DNA from 4 places in the Streptomyces sp. NPDC031445 genome. Region 3 is predicted to be linked to each of the others. Evidence: riboswitches for the same ligand, from Rfam matches in the RefSeq annotation. Region 3 holds a riboswitch; each other region holds the start of a gene.
What was found. Region 3 has a riboswitch for cyclic di-AMP ahead of ACZ5DC_RS15440 (transglycosylase family protein). Riboswitches for the same ligand answer to the same signal wherever they lie in the genome.
Positions count from the first base shown of each region.

Region 1: it holds a riboswitch for cyclic di-AMP, as region 3 does, so the genes downstream of both, ACZ5DC_RS00505 (M23 family metallopeptidase) here and ACZ5DC_RS15440 (transglycosylase family protein) in region 3, are expected to answer to the same signal.
Region 2: it holds a riboswitch for cyclic di-AMP, as region 3 does, so the genes downstream of both, ACZ5DC_RS36815 (M23 family metallopeptidase) here and ACZ5DC_RS15440 (transglycosylase family protein) in region 3, are expected to answer to the same signal.
Region 4: it holds a riboswitch for cyclic di-AMP, as region 3 does, so the genes downstream of both, ACZ5DC_RS13075 (transglycosylase SLT domain-containing protein) here and ACZ5DC_RS15440 (transglycosylase family protein) in region 3, are expected to answer to the same signal.

Region 1 is NZ_JBVIJO010000001.1:124,072-127,472, reverse strand. It holds gene ACZ5DC_RS00510 (GntR family transcriptional regulator) at 196-882, opposite strand; gene ACZ5DC_RS00505 (M23 family metallopeptidase) at 1,080-1,835, opposite strand; cyclic di-AMP (ydaO/yuaA leader) riboswitch at 1,848-2,008, opposite strand; gene ACZ5DC_RS00500 (M16 family metallopeptidase) at 2,243-3,401, opposite strand, start outside.
Region 2 is NZ_JBVIJO010000019.1:91,975-95,375, reverse strand. It holds gene ACZ5DC_RS36820 (aldo/keto reductase) at 1-550, opposite strand, end outside; gene ACZ5DC_RS36815 (M23 family metallopeptidase) at 647-1,684, opposite strand; cyclic di-AMP (ydaO/yuaA leader) riboswitch at 1,695-1,862, opposite strand; gene ACZ5DC_RS36810 (PP2C family protein-serine/threonine phosphatase) at 2,105-3,286, opposite strand.
Region 3 is NZ_JBVIJO010000005.1:65,681-69,081, reverse strand. It holds gene ACZ5DC_RS15450 (cytochrome P450 family protein) at 1-140, shown strand, start outside; gene ACZ5DC_RS15445 (transglycosylase family protein) at 359-1,453, shown strand; cyclic di-AMP (ydaO/yuaA leader) riboswitch at 1,637-1,808, shown strand; gene ACZ5DC_RS15440 (transglycosylase family protein) at 1,813-2,544, shown strand; gene eno (phosphopyruvate hydratase) at 2,841-3,401, shown strand, end outside.
Region 4 is NZ_JBVIJO010000004.1:80,824-84,224, forward strand. It holds gene ACZ5DC_RS13070 (HAD family hydrolase) at 177-989, shown strand; gene ACZ5DC_RS13075 (transglycosylase SLT domain-containing protein) at 1,084-1,572, opposite strand; cyclic di-AMP (ydaO/yuaA leader) riboswitch at 1,578-1,759, opposite strand; gene ACZ5DC_RS13080 (polyprenyl synthetase family protein) at 2,303-3,313, shown strand.

The DNA.
Region 1 (3,401 bases), on a different contig from region 3:
CAGAACGCCGGAGCCGCGTTCGCCCTCCGGGGCGGCGCGGCTTCGCCGTATCCCGGACGCACGCGGCCCGATGCGCCGTCGATTCACCGCCCGCCGCGCCGGCCGGCGGACTTCCGGGAATTTCCCGCACGACGAATTCGGGCAGCAGGAATTACCCGGCCCGAAAACAGCCTCCCTTTGTATACGGTGCGCTTGTTAATGCCGCGGGCCCGACATGTTTACGGCAGGTTGCGAAGTCCTCACGCGCTCCACGGCGAAAGAGAACCGCAGCCGGTGCGCGCCCGTCGCGCGCTCGGCGTGCAGCGTCGTGAGCGCCCGCGCGCGCTCGGCGTCGCCGCGGGCCACCGCGTCCACGATGGCAGCGTGCTCCGTCCAGGACTCGACCGGGCTGACCGGCGCCTCCACCGTGTACATCCACGCGATCTTGTGCCGCAGCTGGGTGAGCACCGAGGTCAGCGAGGCACTGCCGGAGGACTGGGCGAGCGTCTCGTGGAACCAGCCGCCCAGCGAGCGCAGGTCCTCGTTGCCGCCCCTGCGGGCCCGCTCCTGGCCCAGCCGGACCAGCCCGCGCAGCACCTTCAGATGGGCCTCCGTGCGCCGCTGGGCGGCCCGGGCGGCGCCCAGCGGCTCCAGCAGCGTCCGCATCTCCAGCAGGTCGGCGGCCTCCTGCTCGGTCGGCTCGGCCACGCACGCGCCCGCGTGCCGGCGCGTCACCACGAAGCCCTCGGCCTCCAGGGTGCGCAGGGCCTCGCGCACGGGGACGCGCGAGACGCCGTAGCGGCGGGCCAGGACTTCCTCGGTGAGGCGGCTGCCGCGCTCGTGGACCCCCGCGACGATGTCGTCCCGGATGGCCGTGCACACCGAGTGCGCCGGAATACGCATGACCGACCTCCGCCTTCATCCCGGTGAAACGTCGACGATTGACGCGTGTTCCGTGACTCTATTCCAATGAGCCGGAATTTCCGACGGCGGACCCTAATTCATGGCTATTTTTTGGACAGCGGTCCGGCGGACACCGGGAAAAACAGCGAAAGCCCCGGCTCGGTGAGCCGGGGCCTCGGACAGCCGTGCGGTCGGTGTCAGACGTTCACGCCGTGCTTGCGGAGGTAGGCGACGGGGTCCACGTCCGAGCCGTACTCGGGGGTCGTGCGCGCCTCGAAGTGCAGGTGCGGGCCGGTGACGTGGCCCGTGGCCCCGGACAGGCCGATCTGCTGGCCCGGGACGACCTTCTGGCCCACCACGACGCCGATGGACGACAGGTGGCCGTACTGGGTGTACATGCCGTCGGCCATGCGGATCACGACCTGGTTGCCGTACGCGCCGCCCCAGCCCGCGGAGACGACCGTGCCGGAGCCCACCGCGTGGACGGCCGTGCCGCCGGCCGCGTGGAAGTCGATCCCGGTGTGCGCACCGGAGCTCCACAGGGAGCTGCTCGCCTGGTAGGCGGTGGAGACGTAGGAGTGCGCGATCGGGGCGACGAAGGTGTTCAGCCGCTTGCGCTCGGCCTCACGGGCGGCCCGGACCTTCTCGGCGCGGATCTTCTGCGCCCGCTCGGCCGCCGCCTTCACCGCGGCCGCCTCGGCCGCCTTCTGCTCGGCGGCCTGCTGCTGCGCGGCGGCCTGCGCGTCGATCTCGTCGGCGACGCCCTCGGACACGGCGACGACCGGGGTGAGGCCGGTCTGCTCCGCGGTGTTCCCGGCGGCGTGCGCCGGGGAGGCGGCGAGGGTGCCGATCACACCGGTGGTGGTGAGGGCCGCGACGCCGGCCGCCTGGGCGGTGGTCCGCTTGACCCGGCCGGGCTTGCGGTGCTTCCCGGTGGCGCACATGAACGCCATGAAGTGGCTGGTCCTTTCCTTCCCTCTCGCCTACCGGGTTAGCTGACGGGTTCGGAGCAGGAAGGTCTCCTACGGGCCCCCTCGCACTCGCGCGGACGCCCGATTCACCCCAGGGACGGTGGGTCCCCGGCTCCCCTGGCTCGCGCCGTACGGGGACTCGGCGATGACTGTCCGGTGCCGCGGGTGCGGCGCACTGCCTGACGAACAGCCCGGACGAAGCTACGCAAGCATGCTGTCAGTCCTCAAACGCATCCCGCTTTTTGTAGCGCATCCCACAGGGCAGACAGGCAACCTCCGCCCCAAAACGGGCATCTGAGCAAGGGAGTGGAACCACGTGGGGCCCTGACGACCCGTAGGTCACCAGGGCCCCACGCGCGCGTGCCGTCGTCCGGCCGCCGCGGTGCCGCCTACTCGGCCGCCACCACGGTCACTTCACCGATGCCCAGCGCCTCCACCGGCGCCTTGATCTGCGACGCGTCACCGACGAGGACGGTCACCAGGCGGTCCACCGGGAAGGCGTTCACGACGGCCGCGGTGGCCTCCACCGTGCCCGTGGCCGCCAACTGCTGGTACAGCGTCGCCTGGAAGTCGTCGGGCAGGTGCTGCTCGACCTGGTCGGCCAGCGTGCTCGCGACGGCCGCCGCGGTCTCGTACTTCAGCGGCGCCACACCGACCAGGTTCTGCACGGCGACGTCCCGCTCGGCGTCGGTCAGGCCGTCCGCCGCGACCGTGCGCAGCACCTTCCACAGGTCGTCCAGCGCCGGGCCGGTGTTGGGGGTGTCCACGGAGCCGCTGATGGCGAGCATCGCCGCGCCCGTGCCGTCCGGCGCGGACCGCATGACCTGCCCGAAGGCGCGCACGCCGTAGGTGTAGCCCTTCTCCTCGCGCAGGACGCGGTCCAGGCGGGAGGTGAGGGTGCCGCCGAGGCAGTACGTGCCGAGCACCTGGGCGGGCCACACCCGGTCGTGCCGGTCGGGCCCGATCCGGCCGATGAGCAGCTGGGTCTGGACCGCGCCGGGCCGGTCCACGATGACCACGCGCCCGGTGTCGTCGGCCGTCACCGGCGGCACCGGCCGGGGCTCGCCCGGGGTACCGGTCCACGCGCCCAGGGTGTCGTCGAGCAGCGCGTCCAGGTCGGCGCCGGTCAGGTCGCCGACGACGACCACGGTGGCCGTGGCGGGCCGCACATGGCGGTCGTAGAAGGCGCGTACGGCCGCCTCGTCGATCTTCTCGACCGTCTCCTCGGTGCCCTGGCGCGGACGGGACATGCGCGAGGTCGCCGGGAACAGCTCCTTGGAGAGTTCCTTGGCGGCCCGGCGGGAGGGGTTGGCCAGCTCGTGCGGGATCTCGTCCAGGCGGTTGCGGACCAGCCGCTCGACCTCGCTCGCGGCGAAGGCGGGCGCGCGCAGGGCGTCGGCGAGCAGGCCGAGGCCCTTGGCCAGGCGGGAGGCCGGCACCTCCAGGCTCAGCCGGACGCCGGGGTGGTCGGCGTGCGCGTCGAGGGTGGCGCCCGCGCGCTCCAGCTCGGCGGCGAACTCCTCGGCGGAGTGCTTGTCGGTGCCCTCG
Region 2 (3,401 bases), on a different contig from region 3:
AGTGCGGCTGGACGGCGACGTAGCGGGCGAGGCTCTCGCGGTCGGAGAAGTCCAGGGAGGCCCGCAGCCGCTCGGGGCTGATGTTGGACGCGGCGATGTGCCGGACCTTCCCGGCCCTCACCAGCTCGTCCAGCGCGCCGATGATCTCCTCGACCGGCACCTCGGGCTTGTCGAAGTGGGTGTAGTAGAGGTCGATGTGGTCGGTGCCCAGGCGGCGCAGGGAGGCGTCGGCGGCGGCCTTGATGTTGGCCGCGGACAGGCCCTGGTACTCCGGGTGCTGGCTGACCTTGGTGGCGATGACGACCTCGGAGCGGTTGCCGCGGGCCTTGACCCACTTGCCGATGATCGTCTCCGACTCGCCGCCCCGGTTGCCCTCGATCCAGGCGGAGTAGGAGTCGGCGGTGTCGATGAAGTTGCCGCCCGCGGCGGTGTAGGCGTCGAGGACGGCGAAGGAGGTCTGCTCGTCGGCGGTCCAGCCGAAGACGTTGCCACCGAGGGCGAGCGGGAAGACCTCGAGATCGGACGGGCCTAGGTTACGAAGTGACGTCATACGTCATGGCAACACCGGCGGTGGGTGATCGCATCCCACCGCCGGGGCGGAGTCCCCGTCAAGATCTCGCAAAGGTCCCTGCGCGGGACGGGACCGTCAGGGGTTGAGGCCCTTGCCGCGCAGCCACGCCATGGGGTCGATGCCGGTGGCCTGGCCGTCGGGGTGGACCTCCATGTGGACGTGCGGCCCGGTGACGTTGCCGGTGGCGCCGACGCGGCCGATGACCTCGCCGGTGGTGACCTTCTGGCCGACGGAGACGCTGATCGAGGACTGGTGGCAGAACCACAGCTCGGTGCCGTCGTCCAGGGTGAGGATGGTGCGGTAGCCGTAGGAGCCGGCCCAGCCCGCCTCGGTGATCGTGCCGCTGTGCACGGCCTTGATCAGGGTGCCGGTGGGGGCGGCGAAGTCGAGACCGGTGTGGTAGCCGGAGGACCACATCCCGCCGGCCTGGCCGAAGGTCGAGGTGATCGTGTACGAGGAGGTGGGCAGCGTGTACTGCTCGGCCAGCTTCGCCAGCCGCTCCTCCTCCGCCTTCTTCGCGGCGGCGGCCTCCGCCTTCTCCTTGGCCGCGGCGGCCTGGGCGGCGGCCTCCTTCTCGGCCTGGGCGGCGGCGTCGGCGCTCTGCTTCTCGGCGGCGGCGACCGCGGCGGCGGTGGCCCTGCTCTCGGCCTGGCCCTGCTGCTGCTCGGCCTGGGCCATGATCCGGTTGCGCAGTGCCTCGCCCGCGTCGGCGCTGTCCTCGCCGGCGGCCGTGGTCACGCCGACGGTGCTCAGCGTGGCCGTGGCGGCCTCGGCCGGGTGGGAGTCGGCCGAGTGGTCGTGGAAGAGGGAGCCGACCGAGGGCAGGTCCGGCAGGGAGATGGAGACCGGCGGCTTGCCGGTGTTGGCGCTGGCCATGCCGCCCGCGCCGACCGCGGCCATGACGCCGACGCCCAGGACGGTGGAGCTGCGCGCGAAGCCGCCGCGCTGCTTTGCGACGCGATGCCGGCCGCGCACCGGGGCGACGGACTCCTCGGTGGGGTTCCACTCCTCCCAGGGGCCCTCCTCGGCGCGGTAGGCGCCGTACCCGAAGGTCTCGGGCTCGCGCTGTGCCGGTATGTACGGGGCTTCTGGGGCAGGCCGGTTGGACGCCACGCGGGCGTACTCCTTTCCTTCCTTTCGCCTACCGGGTTAGCTGACGGGTTCGGAGCAGGAAGGTCTCCTACGCGCGTATACCGGTCGTGGACTCGACGAGTTCACGGACGGCATTCGCGTGATTCACCCCAGGGTGGTGGTTCCCCGGCTCCCTTGCGGGATTCGGCGCGTGCGCACGGAGCCGCCTCTTGTGACGGCTGTGACGACCGCGCTGCGTTATCGAACGTTAATAGACCCGACAGTCACTTTCCAAGCCGTTCGGCTTGATCATTCACGTCTTTACCGGCGGAGCTATCGGCCACTACCCCGCCAAAACGGGCGAGTTGACCGAGCATCCGGCCCGTTCAGCAGTCACTTTCGGTTTTGATGGTGACTCAGATGTTATGCGCACGGCGGTCGCCCGGTCACCTTCGGTGAGGGTCAGGGGCGCCGCACGGCGAGCAGCGCCATGTCGTCGGCCATGCCGCCCCCGGAGTGCCGGCGCGCCTCCTCGGCGAGCCGGCCGACCAGCGCGGCCGGGCCGGCGAAGGCGCGCCCGGCGAGCCGCCGTTCGGGGTCGTAGAACCGGCCGTGGGCGTCCCGGGCCTCGGACAGGCCGTCGGTGTGGAACAGCAGGGTCGCGCCGCTCGGGAAGGCTGTCTCGGTGGCCCGGTCCGGCCACATGCCGAGGTCGCCGATGCCGAGCGGCAGCGCGGGCTCGGCGGGCGCCAGGGTGCGCAGGGTGCCGTCGGCGTGCAGCAGCAGCGGCGGCGGATGGCCGCGGTTGACGATCCGTACCGGGCCGTCGCCGTGCGGGAGTTCGGCGAGGACCGCGGTGGTGAACCCCTCGAAGGCGTCGATCCCGTCGCGCCGGGTGCCCTCGCGGGCCAGCGCCCGCTCCAGCCGCTCGGCGACCGCCTCCAGCGTGGCCTCCTGCTCGGCCGCCTCCCGGAACGCGCCGATCACCACGGCCACCGCGGCGACCGCGCCCATGCCCTTGCCGCGCACGTCCCCGACGACCAGCCGGACGCCGTGGGGGCTGTCCTGCACGGCGTACAGGTCGCCGCCGATGAACGCGTCCTGCCGTGCCGCCTCGTAGCAGGCGGCGATCTCGTAGCCGCCGATCCGCTCGTCCGGTTCCGGCAGGACGGCCCGCTGGGCGGCCTCGGCGATCTCGCGGGCGGAGGCGAGCCGCCGGTCGCCCCGCCGGACCACCCGGTTGATGGCGACGGCCAGCAGCGCGACCGTCGCGACGGTGACCACGTCGGTGAGGGTGCCCACGGCGGGATGGGCCCCGGCGTCGGTGTGCACGGCGTAGGCGGCGGCGAGGGAGAGAAGACCGGTCAGGACGGTGGTGCGCAGCGAGGACAGGGGCGCGGCGACCAGCGGGGCCGCGGTGAAGAACGGGACGGCGGTGAAGTCGTCCGGGGCGAGCAGGCCGTACAGGACACCGCAGACGACGAGCAGGGCGGGCAGGGCGCGGGCCAGGGCACGGGGGCCCGGGCGGCGGCGGGCGCGCACCGGCACCGGTTCGTCACCGAGCCCCGGGTCGGGCACGGGGTCGCCGGGGAGCCGGCCGCCCGCCCTGGCGTACGGGCTCTCCTCCACCTTTCCAGGGCGCACCGCGTGTCTCCCGCTTGTCCGACGTACCTCCAGGTTTCCGGGGCCCGGGGCGGGCGGCGACCGGTGTGGGCCGAAAGGGGTGTGCGAGCGGTCCCGCGCATGGCGTACACTGGAG
Region 3 (3,401 bases):
GTCAGACCGCGCTCGCCACCCTGCTCACCCGGCTGCCCGACCTGCGGCTGGCCGCGGACCCGGCCGAACTGCGCTGGCGCGGCGGACTCATCATGCGCGGCCTGCGCACCCTGCCGGTGGAGTTCACACCCGGCGCCTGAACAGCGCGCGCCTGCCGGACACACCGTCCGACCTGGTACGGCAGGACCCCGCACGGTTTCTGCAAGAGAACATGACAGACGTTCAACTCTGTGATCTTCACGTGATCTGTGCGGCATGAACTTGTGACAAGTGATCGTCTGCCGATACGTTCACCCATCAGCGCGGCGACCGGCTCCGTCCGCCGCGCCGGTCCTGCTGTCGCTCGAAAGGCTTCTGCATGCTCTCCGGGAACGGCCGACACCGTCGCCCCCGCCAGGCCCCGGCTCTCCTCGTCGCGGCCGGAGTGACCGGCTCCGCCATCGCCATCCCGCTGCTCGGCGCGGCGAGCGCCAACGCGGCCGACGGCACCACGTGGGACAAGGTGGCCGAGTGCGAGAGCGGCGGCTCGTGGAGCGCGGACACCGGCAACGGGTACTACGGCGGCCTGCAGATCTCGCAGGAGGACTGGAACGCCTACGGCGGCGGCCAGTACGCGGCCAGCCCCGACCAGGCGAGCCGCAACCAGCAGATCGCCGTCGCCGAGAAGATCCTCGCCGACAAGGGCACCACGCCCTGGGCCACCTGCGCCCTGCTGTCCGGTCTCACCGAGGGCTCGGGTTCGACGCACGTCGACACGGGCGTCGGCGGTTCGGGCGGTTCAGGCGGTTCGGGCAGTGCGCACGGTTCGGGTAAGACGTCCGGATCGGGGGGCAACTCCGGTACGTCCGGTTCCTCCGGCAGCTCCGACTCGTCCGGTCTGCCGGATTCGTCGCCCTCCGCGGACGCGGACTCCGGCGCCGACTCCGGCTCCGGGGCCGGTTCCTCCTCGGGCGAGGCCACCACCACTCCGAGCGCCAAGCCGGACAAGGACGCCGGTACGGCCACCGGTTCGGCGAGGACCGACACCCCCAAGTCCGACAAGTCCACCACTGCGGACGCCGGAAGCCCGCAGGGAACCGGCAGCGCGCCCACCGCCACCCCGGACACCGGGGTCGGGAACGACCCGCAGCAGGCCGCCGGTTCCTGGAGCCTGGTCGACACCGGGTCCCTCGGCGGCGGACGCCACCGGGGCGCGAGCGCGGACGAGAGCAGCGGGGACGAAAGCGTGACAAACGGTCAGAACGCCGCGTCTTCCGGCCGGCACGCCTCCCATGACACGGACACGTATACGGTCCGTCAGGGCGACACGCTGGCCTCCATCGCCGACTCCCTTGACGTCGACGGCGGATGGCGCGCGCTGTACGCCGGCAACAAGAAGGCCATCGGGACCGACCCGAATCACATCAGTGCCGGTCAGACCCTGGAAGTCGGGGGCGAAACGGGCGCGAAGTAGGGGGAGTTGGCGTCCCGCTTAGCGCCCTAATGTCCGGTTTGGTGAAAGTGTGGGATGAGTCTCAGAAGCCCTGATCGTCTTTGAAATTCCGCGGATCGCGTGTCTACGGTCGTGATCGCTCGTCACCACGAGCCCCGGCAGCCGCAACGCCGAATCCTGCCAGCGGTTGCCCGGGAACAGTCGTCGCGTCAAGCGCCGTAGGCAGGAGCGGGGGACCCAAGGTAGGTGCCGGGCCCGGCAGTTGATGCCGGAACCGGCTCGGGGTGAAGCCGCACCCGCGTGAGCGGAGTGCGGCCGGGCAACTCAACCGGCCCGAACCCGACAGCTCACCTCGCAGGCGTCGGTGAGGGGATCGATCCATGCTGTTTTCCAGCAAGGGCAAGCACCGTCGTCCGTCCAAGGCCGTCCGCGCCGTCGCGCTCGCCGGTGTCACCGGTGCCGCCGTCGCCGCTCCGTTGATGGCGGCCGGCAACGCCTCCGCCGCCACCGCCTCCCAGTGGGACACGGTCGCGCAGTGCGAGTCCGGTGGCAACTGGTCCATCAACACCGGCAACGGCTACTACGGCGGTCTGCAGTTCTCCGCCTCCACCTGGGCCGCGTACGGCGGCACGCAGTACGCCGGCACCGCCGACAAGGCGAGCAAGGCGCAGCAGATCTCCGTCGCCGAGAAGGTCCTCGCCGCTCAGGGCAAGGGCGCCTGGCCGGTCTGCGGCACGGGCCTGTCCGGCACCCCGTACAACGGCTCCGCGCCGAGCACCTCCACCCCGAGCACCTCCAACGGCTCCAGCACCTCCAACGGCTCGGGCGGCTCCACCGCCACCCGCTCCACCGGTGAGCAGGCCGCCTCCCGCTCCGCCGAGCGTCCGGCCGCGAGCGCGAGCAAGGGCCAGGGCAAGACCGTCACCACCCCGACCGGCAAGAAGGTCAAGAAGGGCGACGGCGAGTACAAGGTCGTCACCGGTGACACCCTCAGCTCCATCGCCGGCGAGCACCACGTGCAGGGCGGCTGGCAGAAGCTGTTCGAGCTGAACAAGGACATCGTCGAGGACGCCAACCTGATCTACCCCGGTCAGCAGCTGCACCTGAAGTAAGACCCGCCCGGCGGCCCGCGCCCGCGCGCGGGCCCGCCGAAGGCCCCCAGCGGGCCGTACCCCCGTCCCCACGGGCTCCCCGCCCTGGTGCGTGTTCCCCCGTACGCACCAGGGCGGGGCTTTTTGCGTCCACCGGCCCGGAACCCTTTGTTTCGGCGAGAAACAAAAGGTACCGTCGGCGTGTCCACGGGACGGTCGGTCGGTGGCCGACGCCCCCGGGACGGTTAGGCTCTAGTCGCAAGGCACAGCCGTAAGGCACACCGCCCCGCACTTCCAGCGTCACATCCAAGAAGGAGATGCTCGTGCCGTCCATCGACGTCGTCGTAGCCCGGGAAATCCTGGACTCCCGAGGCAACCCCACGGTCGAGGTCGAGGTCGGCCTCGACGACGGCAGCACGGGTCGTGCCGCCGTCCCGTCCGGCGCCTCGACCGGCGCCTTCGAGGCCATCGAGCTCCGCGACGGCGACCCGAACCGCTACCAGGGCAAGGGCGTCGAGAAGGCCGTCCTCGCCGTGATCGAGCAGATCGGTCCCGAGCTGGTCGGCTACGACGCCACCGAGCAGCGCCTGATCGACCAGGCCATGTTCGACCTGGACGCCACCGACAACAAGGGCTCCCTCGGCGCCAACGCCATCCTCGGCGTCTCGCTCGCCGTCGCGCACGCCGCCTCCGAGGCCAGCGACCTCCCCCTCTTCCGCTACCTGGGCGGCCCGAACGCGCACCTGCTGCCGGTGCCGATGATGAACATCCTGAACGGCGGCTCGCACGCCGACTCCAACGTGGACATCCAGGAGTTCATGATCGCTCCGATCGGCGCGGAGTCCTTCTCCGAGGCCCTGCGCTGGGGCACCGAGGTC
Region 4 (3,401 bases), on a different contig from region 3:
GGCCACACGTTACGGCCGAGGCGCGTGTCTTGGGCAGTGCCTCACCCGGGGCTCGGCAGGTCTGGGCCGAGCGGTGCCCATCGCGCCGTCAGCGGTGAGCGGTTGGGCGGGAGCGGCACGTAAGTGCGGGCAATGACAGGTGAGTCGGCGGGGCGTGCTGTCCGTATTCTCTGATCATGGCACCCACCCCGGCATATGCACTGATCGCCACCGACCTGGACGGGACGCTGCTGCGTGGCGACGACACCGTCTCGGACCGGTCCCTCGCCGCGCTCGCGCGGGTGGCGCGGGCCGGTGCCCGTCACCTGGTGGTGACGGGCCGCCCGGCCCCGCGGGTGCGGTCGCTGCTCGCGGACCTCGGCGGTGCCGGGCTCGCGGTGTGCGGGCAGGGAGCCCAGGTCTACGACGCCGCGACCGACCGTCTGCTGTGGTCGGTCCGGCTGGACCGGGAGCTGGCCGAGACGGCGCTCGGCAAGATCGAGGCGGAGGTGGGGGAGGTCTATGCGGCGGTCGACCAGGACGGCGTGGACGGGCTCACGCTCATCGAGCCCGGCTACCGGATGCCCCACCCGACACTGCCCGCGGTGCGGGTCGGCCGGCGGGACGACCTGTGGTGCGCGCCCATCAGCAAGGTGCTGCTGCGGCACGCCACCCTGTCCGACGACGAGCTGGCCGCCGTGGCCCGCGCGGCGGTGGGCTCGCTCGCGACGGTCACGATGTCGGGGCCGGGCACGGTGGAGCTCCAGCCGTGCGGGGTGACGAAGGCGACCGGGCTGGCGCTGGCCGCGGAACGGCTCGGGATCGCCGCCGAACGGGCCCTCGCGTTCGGGGACATGCCCAACGACATCCCGATGTTCGACTGGGCCGGGCGCGGTGTCGCCATGGCCGACGCGCACCCGGAACTGAAGGCGGTGGCCGACGAGGTCACCTCGTCGAACGAGGACGACGGCGTCGCCGTCGTCCTCGAACGTCTCTTCCCGACCGGCTGACCGGCTGACCGACTGACCGGCTGGCCGGCTGACCGGGACACCGGCTGCGCCCGGTCAGGCGGCCGGCCGGCGCCGGTCAGGCCGCCGGTGCCCGTCAGTACGCGCCGAACACGTTGTCGATGGACCCGTACCGCGCGGCCGCGTAGTTGCAGGCGGCGGTGATGTTGGCGACCGGGTCGTAGATGTCGAAGGACGTCCCGGCCACGTGGTACGCCTTGAACGTCGGGTCGATGACCTGGAGCAGGCCCTTGGACGGGATGCCCTTGGCGGCGTTGGAGTCCCAGAGGTTGATGGCCTTCGGGTTGCCCGAGGACTCGCGGATGATGTTGCGGTGGATGCCGTTGTAGGTGCCCGGGATGTGCTTCTCGGCCATGATCGCCAGCGACTCGCGGATCCAGCCGTCGAGATTGTTCGGGTAGCCGGCCGGGGTGGTGGCCGGCGTGGTGGTGGTGCGGGGGGCCGCGGAGGCGTCGGCCGCGCCGATGAGCGGCAGGGCGAGGACGGCGGCACCGGTGCCGACGGCGGTGAGCGCGCGGACCAGGCGGCTGTTCCGGGTACGGCGGGGCTGGGCGACAGCAGACATGGGGGCGTTCCTCTCCGGCGCCTGCGAGGTGAGCTGTCGGGTTCGGGCGGGGAGATGCCCGGCCGTGCCCCTGACGGAGGCATGGCTTCACCCCTAGCCGTCCCGGCGCGGCGTGTGCCGTTCCGGACCGGCGGCTTACCTGGGTCCCCCGCTCCTGCCGTACGAATGAGTTCGTCGATGGGTATGCGGGCGGCGGCAGGATTCGGCGTCCGCCCGACGGCCCGGAACGTATGCGAGAGCACATGTCGGGAACAAGGGCCGGATTCATGCAACGTGCGATTTGACCTTGATCGATGCTGTATGAGGTGCTTGATCCTTTGCGGTTGCCAATCCTCAACTCGCCGACACGGCAAGGGGTTGCGAGGGCCGGGCCGGACGGCCGGGCCGGCCGGGGGCGTGACCCAACTCACGAAAAGGCAAACAGTTTCAAATCGGACATGAGGGATTAGGGGGATTTGAACCGGAAGTCAGGATGGCGGCGGAATCCGGCATATGGGGGGCGTCGTTGCCGAGGCGAGGGCACAGTGTCCGGATTAGTCTTATATGGATAAAAATCCGCTCACACTGTGTGATCAAAACCATGCCGGTCATGATCCGGTATCGCCCGGGCTGGACCGGTGGGCGCTATCGGTGATCGAAACAGGACCGGATACGCTGACTTGAGTGATGGCAGCGACCTATCGACAAACCGTGTAACCGCCAGCAGACACCAGCAGACAGGAGACCCCTCGTGACCGTCGTCGGGCCGTTCGGGCTGAGCGTGCGGGACCAGGCTCTGGAAGCCGATGTCCAGGCCGGATTGGCGGCTGTCGAGGAAGGCTTGCTCGAAGCCACCAAGAGCGAGGTCCCGTTCATCACGGAGGCAGCGCAGCACCTGGTGCGGGCGGGCGGGAAGCGGTTCCGGCCACTGCTCGTGATGCTCGCGGCCCAGTTCGGCGACCCCTACGCCCCGGGCGTGGTGCCCTCGGCCGTGGTCGTGGAGCTGACCCACCTGGCCACGCTGTACCACGACGACGTCATGGACGAGGCGGCCGTACGGCGTGGCGTGGACAGCGCCAACACCCGCTGGGGCAACTCCGTCGCGGTCCTCACCGGCGACTTCCTCTTCGCCCGCGCCTCCCAGATCCTCGCCGACCTCGGTCCCGAGGCGGTCCGGGTGCAGGCCCTCGCGTTCGAACGGCTCGTCACCGGCCAGATCCTGGAGACCGCGGGTCCCTCGGACGGCCGAGACCCGGTCGAGCACTATCTGGACGTGCTCGCCGGCAAGACGGGCTCCCTGGTGGCGGTGTCGTGCCGGTTCGGCGCGATGATGTCCGGCGCGGACGAGACGGTCGTCGACGTCCTCACCCAGTACGGGGAACGCCTCGGCGTCGCCTTCCAGCTCGCGGACGACGTCCTGGACATCGCCTCCGACTCCCACGAGTCCGGCAAGACCCCGGGCACCGACCTGCGGGAGGGCATCCCGACCCTGCCGGTGCTCCGGCTGCGCGAGCGGGCCGCCCGGCTGGGCCTGGCCGAGGACGTCGCGCTGTGCGCGCTGCTGGACTCCGACCTCGGCGACGACGCCCGGCACGCCGAGGCGCTGGCCGGGCTGCGCGCGCACCCCGCGCTGGAGCAGGCCCGCCGGGACACCGTGCGGTACGCGGAGGAGGCGCGGGCCGCGCTCGCCCCGCTGCGCGAGTGCGATGCCAAGGCGGCGCTGATCGAGCTGTGCGACGCGGTCGTGCACCGCGCCGGCTGACCGGGCCGGTCTCCCGTAAGGGCCCCGGCGGCCGGCGCGACCCCTACGGGTCGGGCGGAGGAACCACCGCCGGATGTCATACCGCAGG